2 regions of the Sporofaciens sp. St.21A7 genome follow, and region 1 is predicted to be linked to the other one. Evidence: riboswitches for the same ligand, from Rfam matches in the RefSeq annotation. Region 1 holds a riboswitch; the other holds the start of a gene.
The links. Region 1 has a riboswitch for thiamine pyrophosphate ahead of AC6I3O_RS19800 (energy-coupled thiamine transporter ThiT). Riboswitches for the same ligand answer to the same signal wherever they lie in the genome.

Region 1 (5,027 bases):
CAAGCCTGTCTTTTGCATCCTCAATGGATACCCAGAATTCCGGATGGGCCGGAACCGTTGTGCCGAAGCTATCTGCTTTCGTTCCTTCATTCACATCCGTTTCCAGGTCATAGCCGGCCTTCTCCCATGCCTTCAGGCCGCCATTCAAGATCTTGACATCCTCAACGCCTGCCCAGAGATAAGCGTATGCCACACGGCCTACACCAGAAACATCCTCACCATACAAGATGACCTTAGTATCCTTGGTAATGCCGTGGGAAAGCATATAAGACTCAACTTCTTCCGGCGTAAGAAGATTATAGGGCTTCTCTTCCGTTCCTTCTGCATCCTCCACTTCCGTATCTCCCACGAGGATTGCCCCCGGGACATGTCCTTTCTTATAAGACTCGCTGTCATCCAGCACGCCTGTATATGTGACCTCTGCAATCACGGCGTCCTCATAGCCCGCCTGGTTTCCGTCAATGACGCTTTTCACCCACTCCGGCGTAACATACACGGTCCGCTGCTCCACAGGTTCTACGTCTGCGGTATCGTCTGATGTATCATCCGCTGCATCGGTATCCTCTTTCTGCTCATCCGCGGTATTCTCCGGAGCTTTCTCTGCGTCGTCCGGATTGGAACTGCATCCCACAGCAAGAGCCGCTGCTACTGTCACACTTAATAATACGCTTAATAGTTTCTTTTTCATAATGGAATACTCTCCTTCACTCATAAAAATGATTCTTCTTTTTTCTTTTGTCGTTCCACATAAAGCTGTCTGAAAAGTACAATCAACGCTGACAAAGCAAAAAGTATCATCAACGCCGTCACAAGCATCTGCGCCCCTCCGGTCAGCATACCGCCTACATAAGAATAAATAATCGTTGCCGGGAGCTGCCCGATTCCTGTCGCGACAAAAAAGCTCCAGAAGGACATGGACGTAAGTCCCGCCGCATAGCTTACGATGTCAAAGGAAATGAACGGGAGCAGCCTTGCAATCAAAATGCTCAACCTCCCGTGCTTCTCAAAGAAAACGTCAATCTGTTTTAACCCTGCCTTGCTGGTAATCTTCTCCACCACGTCGCGGCCTAAAATCCGCGCAATGAAAAAGCAGACCGTCGCCCCTGCCATTGCGCTGGACCATGAAAGAATCGCTCCCTGCCACCATCCGAAAAGGTTCGCATTGGCAAATGTCAGCAAAAATGCCGGGAGAGGCGCTGCGATAGACTGTAAGATCATCAGTGCGAATGACACTGCCGCCGCATAACCGCCGTAAGATTCCACAAAGTTTCGTACCACGGTAAAATCACCGCTGGCAAACATCCGGGCAATCTCATTGTATAAGTCATGCACGGATGGGATCCACATGTATGCAAGTATTGCCGCGGCGAACAGCAATACGATGATTGCTTTCCCTATCCAGCTCTTTTTTTTCTGCTCTGTTATTCACAACTTCTTCATAAGATATTTCCCCTCTTTCTGTAAATAAATACATATAGAATTTTTGCTTTTTTATATTATCATGGGAAAATATACGCGTCTAATTGAAAAAAAATATATGTTAATTCAATTATAGATTTTATTAATATATAAAAGAAAAAATGGGGCAGTCCGTGATGCCGAAATAGAAACATCTCCCAACTGCCCCATCTTTTTCTAAAAAATTACATCGCCTGTCTCTTCACCGTATCCAACGCCTTTGCCACAGGCGGTATGGATATAATCGCCAGCGTTATGATCCCTTCTGCCCCGAGGTAACTTCCTTGGTACAGGGAAGAATACACCCATGGATTCATTCCTTCCGGCGCATATGCGGCGAAAAAGAACACGCCGGACAGCGTTGAGCACAGGAATCTACCCAACACGCCTACAACATAACCTATTTGCAGCCCATATTTCCTGCCGCTGAAAAATCCCGACAATCCCAATGCACCGAAAGCAAGGGGATAATCAAAAAGTACCTGTGGAATGGACATCATATAGGGGTCTGCAATAAATTGCAGGAAGCCATATCCGACCCCGGTGAGGATTCCGTAACCGGCTCCGAACCAATTACCAATCAGGCAAATAAACAGCATGGATAATAGCGTGACCGAACCGCCCATTGGCATCTCCCATACCTTTATGTAGGAAGTGACCATTGCAAGTGCGATTCCCATTGCAGAAAAAACGAGCTTTTTGACGGCAGAAGACGCACTCCTGCCTGTGACAGAATTAGTTTGTGACATTATGAAATTCTCCTTTCCTTACGCCGGCATTACCCGGATCAAGTTTGAAGGGTTCGTATGCTCTGCATACATCTCAGCCATTCTAAGCACCCCTATGCAACATATTTAGAATACGTCCATAATCGGAAAAAGTCAAGCAAAAAATGAAGTCTCTAGCTTCTTCAGAAATCCATCCTCTAAATAGGCTTCTATTTTGCGGAAGGTTCCTTCGTTCCAAATCAAGCGATCCGGATTCTGGTATTGTATCCATGCCATGGCACACCATGTGATTCCTCTGAGGCAGGTAAGCGGAATAAACAGTTTCAGGCGTTCTTCGATTCCCTGTACGTCATACCTGCCTTCTACAGAATCTTTGTACTGCCGGATAAAATGGTCCATCTCCTCCCCTCCAAGAATCACGTCCGTCTTCCAGAAGGTCGTCGTCGGGGCAAGGAAATGCCCCAAGTCCTGCACCGGGTCGCCATACAGCGGCTTCTCCCAGTCAACCAGATAGTTTTCCTTCCCCTTACCATTGATCAAAAAATTCCCGGAATTCAGCTCCGTATTGATACAGCACCGATATCCGCCAGATACGGAAACTTGATTCAACATCCGCTGCCCGCTCTTTAGCATCCGCCCTATCATCTGTTTTTTTGACATATCTCCAAGAGGGGAATGATAGTAAGTCTCTGCCATCTCGTTACATTCGTCCAGAATCGCCTGCAGCGGGTTCTCTGGCATAATAAGCCCTGCATCCTCTGACACCGGAACACTGTGAATGTCCGCAAGGCACTGCGCCGCACATTCCATTTCCTGACGGTAGTCGAGAGCATGCCCTTCGAGGAACTCCATCACCATGACGCCATATTCCACTTTCTCCCTGCTTCCGTCTACATAGACGGCACGGGGAGTCCTGCCTGAATTTTCCAATAGCTTCAACGCATGGTATTCATATTCGATTTGATTCTCTAAATGCATCTGACTGCCTGTATTCACCCTGAGAATCAATTTTTTCTCTGACAAGGGATGCACGAACACATAATTAATATTATATTCTCCCTGTGCCAACAGACGGCATTCCAGTTTTTCCCGGCGGGGAATGCCCAATTTTTCTTTCACTTCTTCTGAGTTAATGTATTCCCTTAACCCTGTAATTCTGTCCATATTTTCATCCTTCTTTATTTACTGTGAGAAGATTTTAGCATCTCATCTAACACCTCGATTACATCCTTCACCAGCTTCGGGCAGAAGGACATCATCCTTCCCGTTTCCACTGCCTCCTTGAACCCTTCCGGCGTAGAGACATCATAGCCCACCAGTTCTTTGCAGTTACATGTAGGGTGTTTTTCAAAAAACTTTTTCCTGAATTCCCCGCTCTTTGCCATCATTACTTCTTTTTGTGTCTGAAGCTTCCCTGAATCATAATGTCCATACTTTAACCCAATCACCATAAGCGCCCCTGTGAATGCCCCGCACGTATCCGCCTGAAGCATTCCGCCTCCGAAGCAGGCGGCTACTTTGTTCGCCAATTCTTCTGAGATGCCAAGTTCTGCCGCATAATGGGACACAACGACCTGTGAACAGTCATAACCCTTCATGAACTGTTCGGCAATTACTTTTTCTTCCATGTCTTCACTCCTATTCTTCAATTTACCTCGGAAAATATCATGCTCTCCGCAAATATCCTCTCATAGTTCTCGGTTTCCGCCAACTCCATATACTCCATCTTCTCCGCCAAAGTTTCGATTTCCTGTTTCACCCGCCGGGACAAAAGCGCCATATAGGCTCCCGTCTTGGACGAATTTCCCACATAGGAAAGCTTTCCCGCTGCCTCCTGCGGAAGGATTCCTGTCCCGATTAAGGACTCTGCCGGAAGGTGCGCGCCGAACTGCCCGGCAATCATCACCTTATCAAGCTCCTCCATCCTAAGCCCTGCCTTCTTTAAAAGAACGGTGAACCCGGATAGGATTGCTCCTTTGGCAAGCTGCACTTGACGCACATCTCCTTGCGTCACCACGATTTGCGGCTCCTCACACAGGACAAATTCCCGCTTCGTCCCATCCATGCGGATCATGGGATAACGGTAATCGGTCTCCTCAAGTTTCTCTTTCTTCACGAACACTCCTGTCTTCTTCACGATTCCCGTGCGCAATAATTCCTTCACCACAGCAAGGATTCCGCTCCCGCAGAGTCCCGCCGGCTCCCCATTTCCGATGACCCTTAGACGGATTCCCTGCTCCATAATCTCCACATCTTCGATCGCCCCTTCAGCCGCCCGCATCCCGGAGCTGATATTCATTCCCTCCAGCGCAGGTCCAGCCGCGCAGGAACAGCATGTAAGCCGTCCATGGTTTGCAAGGACGATTTCTCCATTGGTCCCGATGTCGATGAAGAGCACATTCCCCTGCTCCTTCCAAAGCTGGCAGACATAAGCCCCTGCCACGATATCCGCTCCAATATAGGCAGACACTTGGGGAAGGCAGTACAGCTTCGTATCCTCTGCCGCCCGGATTCCAATCTCATGGGCAAGCAGCTCTTTTGCCTCTGTAAACTCCGGCTTGTAGGGCGATTTCCCGAGAGACCTTGCATCGACTCCCAACAGCATATGCATCATGGTACAGTTTGCCGCCACATCGATTTCCCGAATCTCCTCCCGGCTTACCGCTGTTTCCTTGCATACCTCTTCGATCATGCCATTGATTGAATTCACGATCGCCTCCTGAAGCTTACGTACCCCGCAGTCCGGATGCTCGTATTCGTAGGTAATCCTGGTCAGCACATCCAAACCGTAACGTTTCTGTGCATTGATCATCGACGCGCTGGCAATCTCCTCCCCTGTCC
Region 2 (5,027 bases), on a different contig from region 1:
GGCCATGCCGGACAGGATCTCTGCCTCCGGGATATTGGGCGTAGCCACAGCCGCCAGGGGGAGCAGGCAGGTTTTCAGTGTATCCACCGCCACTTCGGAAATCAGCCGGTCGCCGCTGGTAGCCACCATTACCGGGTCCACCACAACGTTCCCCGCCTGATAGAAGCGCAGCCGCTTGGCAATCTTCTCAATCAGTCCGCAGGAGGCCACCATACCGATCTTCACCGCATCGGGCGGGATGTCCTCAAATACCGCGTCAATCTGCTGTCCGAGAAAATCGGGCGTCATCTCTACAATTTCTCTTACACCGGTGGTATTCTGCGCTACCAGCGCCGTAATGGCGCTCATGGCGAAAACACCGTTCATGGTCATCGTTTTCAGATCGGCCTGAATCCCGGCGCCTCCGCTAGGGTCTGTCCCAGCGATTGATAATACTGTTCTCATTGCTATCTCTCCTTTGCATTATTTTTATTAAGCGACGGAAAGTGGTGCCCCCGATCCGCCGCTTGAAGCTTTCGGATGTCAGGAAGTAAATTCCTTAAACCGGAAGGAGCTTCTGAAGTTTATCCAGCTGCGCCAAGTCTTTCAGGTATACATCGGACAGAACGCGGATTTCTTCCTGATTCTTTTCATGGCTGTCACAGACCGCCGCCACAGGGAACCCGGCTTCTTTCGCCGCTTTGATGGCATAGAGCGCGTCATCAAACACAACCGTCTCTGACTTTTCTGTTCCCAGGAAGCGAAGCGCCGCCTCAAAGATATCCGGCTCATCCTTGCCGTGTCCCACTTCATTGCAGGTGAAAATCTCGCCAAAATAAGACAGCGCTTTGCACCGCTTCAGAGCGGCCTCCACCAGATACCGGTCAGTGGCAGTGGCGATACACAGCTTGACGCCGCTTGCCCTAAACCGCTTAAGCAGCTCCTCCACCCCCGGTTTCAGCGGAACCTCAAAACAGTAATACCGCTCCAACATGGCGTTGACCCCATCCATGATCTCATCAATACCAAGCTTCACGCCATACTCGGTCTGATAGTAGCGGGCCGCCTGGCGCAGGCTCATATTCTTAAACACCTCGTTCAGATTCTCTTTCGGCTCATATCCGATAGAGCGCAGATAAGTCTCTCCGATGGTGTCCCAGATAAACATGGAGTCCAACAGCGTGCCGTCCACATCAAAAATCGCGCCGCGAATCCTCATGCCCTCACCATCCCCTCTGCCAACAGGCGAAGCTTTCGGCAGGTATCCTCAATATCCTCCGCCGAAAAAATGGCTGATACCAGGGCCACACCGTCCACACCGCTGCCGGACAGCTTAAGAAGGTTGCCCCGGTTAATGCCTCCGATGGCCACAACGGGCACGTCAACCGCATCGCAGATGGCGCGTAAGGTCTCATTCGTCATCTGATCCACATCTGTCTTCGTGCTTGTGGGGAACACCGCCCCCAGACCCAGATAGTCCGCACCGTTCCGAACAGCCCGTCGTGCTTCTTCCACCGTATGGACAGAGACACCCAGGAGCATAGCGTCCCCCACCCGGCGGCGAACCTCGCCCGCCGCCATGTCCTCCTGGCCCACATGGATACCGTCCGCCTGGCAGGCGATGGCGACGTCCACATTGTCATTCACAATGAACGGCACGCCATACCGGTGGCACAGGGCACAGATATCTTTGGCCTCCTGAAGAAACGCCGTCTCATCCATCTCTTTCTCCCGCAGCTGCACACAAGTCACACCGCCCTTCAATGCCGCCTCCACCTGCTCATAGAGCGTCTGTTCCCCTGTCCAGGCCCGGTCAGTAACGGCATAGAGCAGCATATAGCGTTTATCGCACTTCATAATTTGCTCCTTTCTCCAACCTTGCAGGAGTCAGGCGGTACATGGCGTCGATGATATAGTTCCGATAGGAAGCGTTGCCGTCCAGTTCGGTCATACGCCTGTGGGCAATCTCCCCGCACAGACCCATGGCGCACACGGCTGCGGCTGCCGCCTCAAGGGGATGCTCCGGGTTGGCGGTGACAAAGGCCGCCGTCAGGATGGAAAGCTGGCAGCCGGTCCCGGTAATAGAAGACATCTCCGGATGGCCGTTGCGGATACAGAATGCCCGCTCTTTGTCCGCCACGATATCAATGGCTCCGGTGACAGCAATAACCGCCCCGGTGCGCCGGGCCAGTTCCCTGGCAAAGGATACCGCCCCGTCCAGATTGTCTTCTGTCACCCTGTCCGCCACGTCGGCATCCACCCCTTTGGTGGTGCCGCTGCCGTAAGCCAGCGTCTTCATCTCCGAGATGTTGCCCCGGATTACCGTAAGCTTTAGCTCCTCAAGCAGCCGAAGTGCCGTATCCGTCCGCAGCGCGGAGGCCCCAGCTCCCACCGGATCCAGCACCACAGGATGCCTCAGCTCGTTGGCACGCTTCCCGGCAGCAAGCATAACCGGGATGGTGCGCTGATTCAGTGTGCCGATGTTGATAGCCAGCCCTTTGCAGATGCCGGTGATTTCCACGGCATCCTCCGGGTCATCTGCCATAATGGGTGAGCCGCCGCAGGCCAGCAGCATATTGGCACAGTCGTTGACAGTGACATAGTTGGTGATACAATGAACCAGGGGTGACTTCCCCCGTACATTTTGAAAAATCTGTTCAAACATAGTATGATACTCCTTTGTAAAATAAGAGAAAACATCCCTGCATGGCGGCGCTTTCCCGGTTGATGGCAGGCCGATATCGTCTGCCAAGTACAACTTTGCATTAATCTTGAAGTAATAGTGCTCGATATTCGTGTCATCTGTGCGTCTCTTAACCGACGGCGTAGCGGGCTACGTCTAGGTTAAGAGACGTGCAGATGGCGCGGATAGCGAGTGCTTATTACTCAAGAATTAATGCAAAGCTGTACTAGCTGCAAAAACTCAACAAAAAACAGGAGACATCTGCATAGCATGCCCCCTGAAAAAGTACCGATCTCCACGACTTCCTCCGGCGGCATTATCCGCATCAGGTTCAAGGGTCGAAGGTCTACCTTCCTCTCAGCCTGTCACACAAGCTCCCCTGTTTATTTTGTTATAGGAATTATATCATTCCATTTATTGCTTTGCAAGTGACTGTCTTAAGAAAAATGAATTTTATGTGAAGCCTATCTGCCTATCTTAAGCGACAGCTTCATGAAATAGACAAGCCCTCCTTTTCTCTATAATCTCACAATGCAATATAAAACTTTCCTGTCTCCTAAAAACAAAAAAACTTCACCAAAAAGCAAAGTTATTTCTGTTCCAAACTACATCCAGCATAAGCTGTCTGCCAAAATTAAAATATTGCATCTATCTAAAGTATAACATGCAAAGCCTCTGATCCGTATGGATTCCTCATACCATACCGGACTATTCTGTACCACTTTGACTCCATAAAGAAAAGGCTGGATACATTTTGCATAAATATATACTTTCTTCTCTTAAATTCTCTTTTCATCACCCGTTTATTTCCTGCTTATAAAATATTCTGCAGCTTATTCTATACATTGTGTAAATCCAGATCGCCGCAATCAAGGGAGACGCACATAAAATTGTAAAAATAAGCTGATCCGTGATTTTCACACCGAGCATCATTAATATTTCATACACCATAAAACATATTCCCAAAGGAACAGCAAATGAAATCAGTAAAAGCATACGCCCCTTTTCCGCACCATACTTAAAGACCAATGGAATAGACATACTTCCGAAAATAACCGAGACGATGAGTCCGACAAATCCCATAAAAAGCATTGTTACTATCCCTTCCATACTTAACGCCATCTTATGCATAGCCACTCCCCCTGCCACACCAAAAATGGTTCCTACGCAAATACCAGCAATACAGAAAATAATAAGAACAATAAATTTGGCCTTAACTATATCTTTTTTACATATCGGCATAACCAAAGCATATTTAGACTATTTACAATGATCATCAAACGTAAACGTTGTTACAATCATCATGCTGCATAACACTCCTGATGAAATAATATAGCTTTCCACCCCCGAAACCATAATCAAACCAATAGCAAACACCAGTAAGATTAACAGCATCGACTTTGCATTATGACCAATATTATATAAATCTTTTAAAATGAGACTCTTCATTTGACTGCTCCCCCTTTACATACATCAAAAGCATATCTTCTATCGATATTGTATCTACCATAGCATTTTTATATTTTCTTTTTGCCTTTTCCTTATCCCCAACAAGTATGTTCCATCTGGTCCCATCCTTCCGGCACGCTAAGATATCTGCTTTATCAACTTTCTCAAACAAGCCTGACTCACATCGAATTACCCCGTAACCATTGTACAGGTCACTTTTCCTCTTAGAGAAGATAACCCTCCCACGATGAATGAATGTAATATAATCTGCCACTTTTTCCAGATCTGTAGTAATATGCGACGACATCAAGATGGAACGCCCCTCTTCTTTGACAAATCCTGCAAATATCTCAAGAATATCATCCCGCATAACCGGGTCAAGTCCGCTCGTTGCCTCATCCAGAATTAACAACTTCGGCCGATGCGACAATGCAGCAGCAATACTCAATTTCATTTTCATCCCTTTGGACAAGGTTTTAATTTCTTTTATCTGTGGAATACTGAAACGCTCCAGGAGATTCTGATATGTAGGGTTATCCCATTGCTTATATGCTGCAGCACAAATTTTTCCAACTTTTTCTGGTGTCAGTGTCTCGTAAAAATTAATCCCATCAAATACAACGCCTATATTTTCTTTGATCTGTATTGTCGAATCAAGTTCCTTCCCCCAGAATCTTACTGTTCCCTTATCTTTTTTTATAAGACCCAGAATGGCGTTGATTGTTGTGCTTTTTCCGGCCCCGTTTTCTCCTATTAATCCCATAATGGAACCTTTAGGAATTGAAAAGGAAACCTGATCCAGTTTAAAATCCCCATACTTCTTTGTCAAATCCTTAATCTGCAATATTTCATCCATGATCTGTCCTCCGTATCCAGAAACGCAATATAAGTTTATCAACCCTACCTTTCTCCTGCA

Region 2: linked by a shared signal. The riboswitch ahead of thiM (hydroxyethylthiazole kinase) and the one ahead of AC6I3O_RS19800 (energy-coupled thiamine transporter ThiT) in region 1 are both predicted to bind thiamine pyrophosphate.

The regions. Positions count from the first base shown of each region.
Region 1 covers NZ_BAAGFN010000001.1:4,001,879-4,006,905, forward strand. The annotation lists gene AC6I3O_RS19790 (sulfurtransferase) at 1-688, opposite strand, end outside; gene AC6I3O_RS19795 (TVP38/TMEM64 family protein) at 709-1,359, opposite strand; gene AC6I3O_RS19800 (energy-coupled thiamine transporter ThiT) at 1,644-2,207, opposite strand; TPP riboswitch at 2,206-2,311, opposite strand; gene AC6I3O_RS19805 (aminoglycoside phosphotransferase family protein) at 2,340-3,350, opposite strand; gene AC6I3O_RS19810 (C-GCAxxG-C-C family protein) at 3,365-3,814, opposite strand; gene AC6I3O_RS19815 (ASKHA domain-containing protein) at 3,832-5,027, opposite strand, start outside.
Region 2 covers NZ_BAAGFN010000002.1:63,004-68,030, forward strand. The annotation lists gene thiD (bifunctional hydroxymethylpyrimidine kinase/phosphomethylpyrimidine kinase) at 1-444, opposite strand, end outside; gene AC6I3O_RS26780 (HAD family hydrolase) at 539-1,198, opposite strand; gene thiE (thiamine phosphate synthase) at 1,195-1,836, opposite strand; gene thiM (hydroxyethylthiazole kinase) at 1,823-2,644, opposite strand; TPP riboswitch at 2,948-3,053, opposite strand; partial or broken gene AC6I3O_RS26795 (ABC-2 transporter permease) at 3,458-4,111, opposite strand; gene AC6I3O_RS26800 (ABC transporter ATP-binding protein) at 4,080-4,967, opposite strand.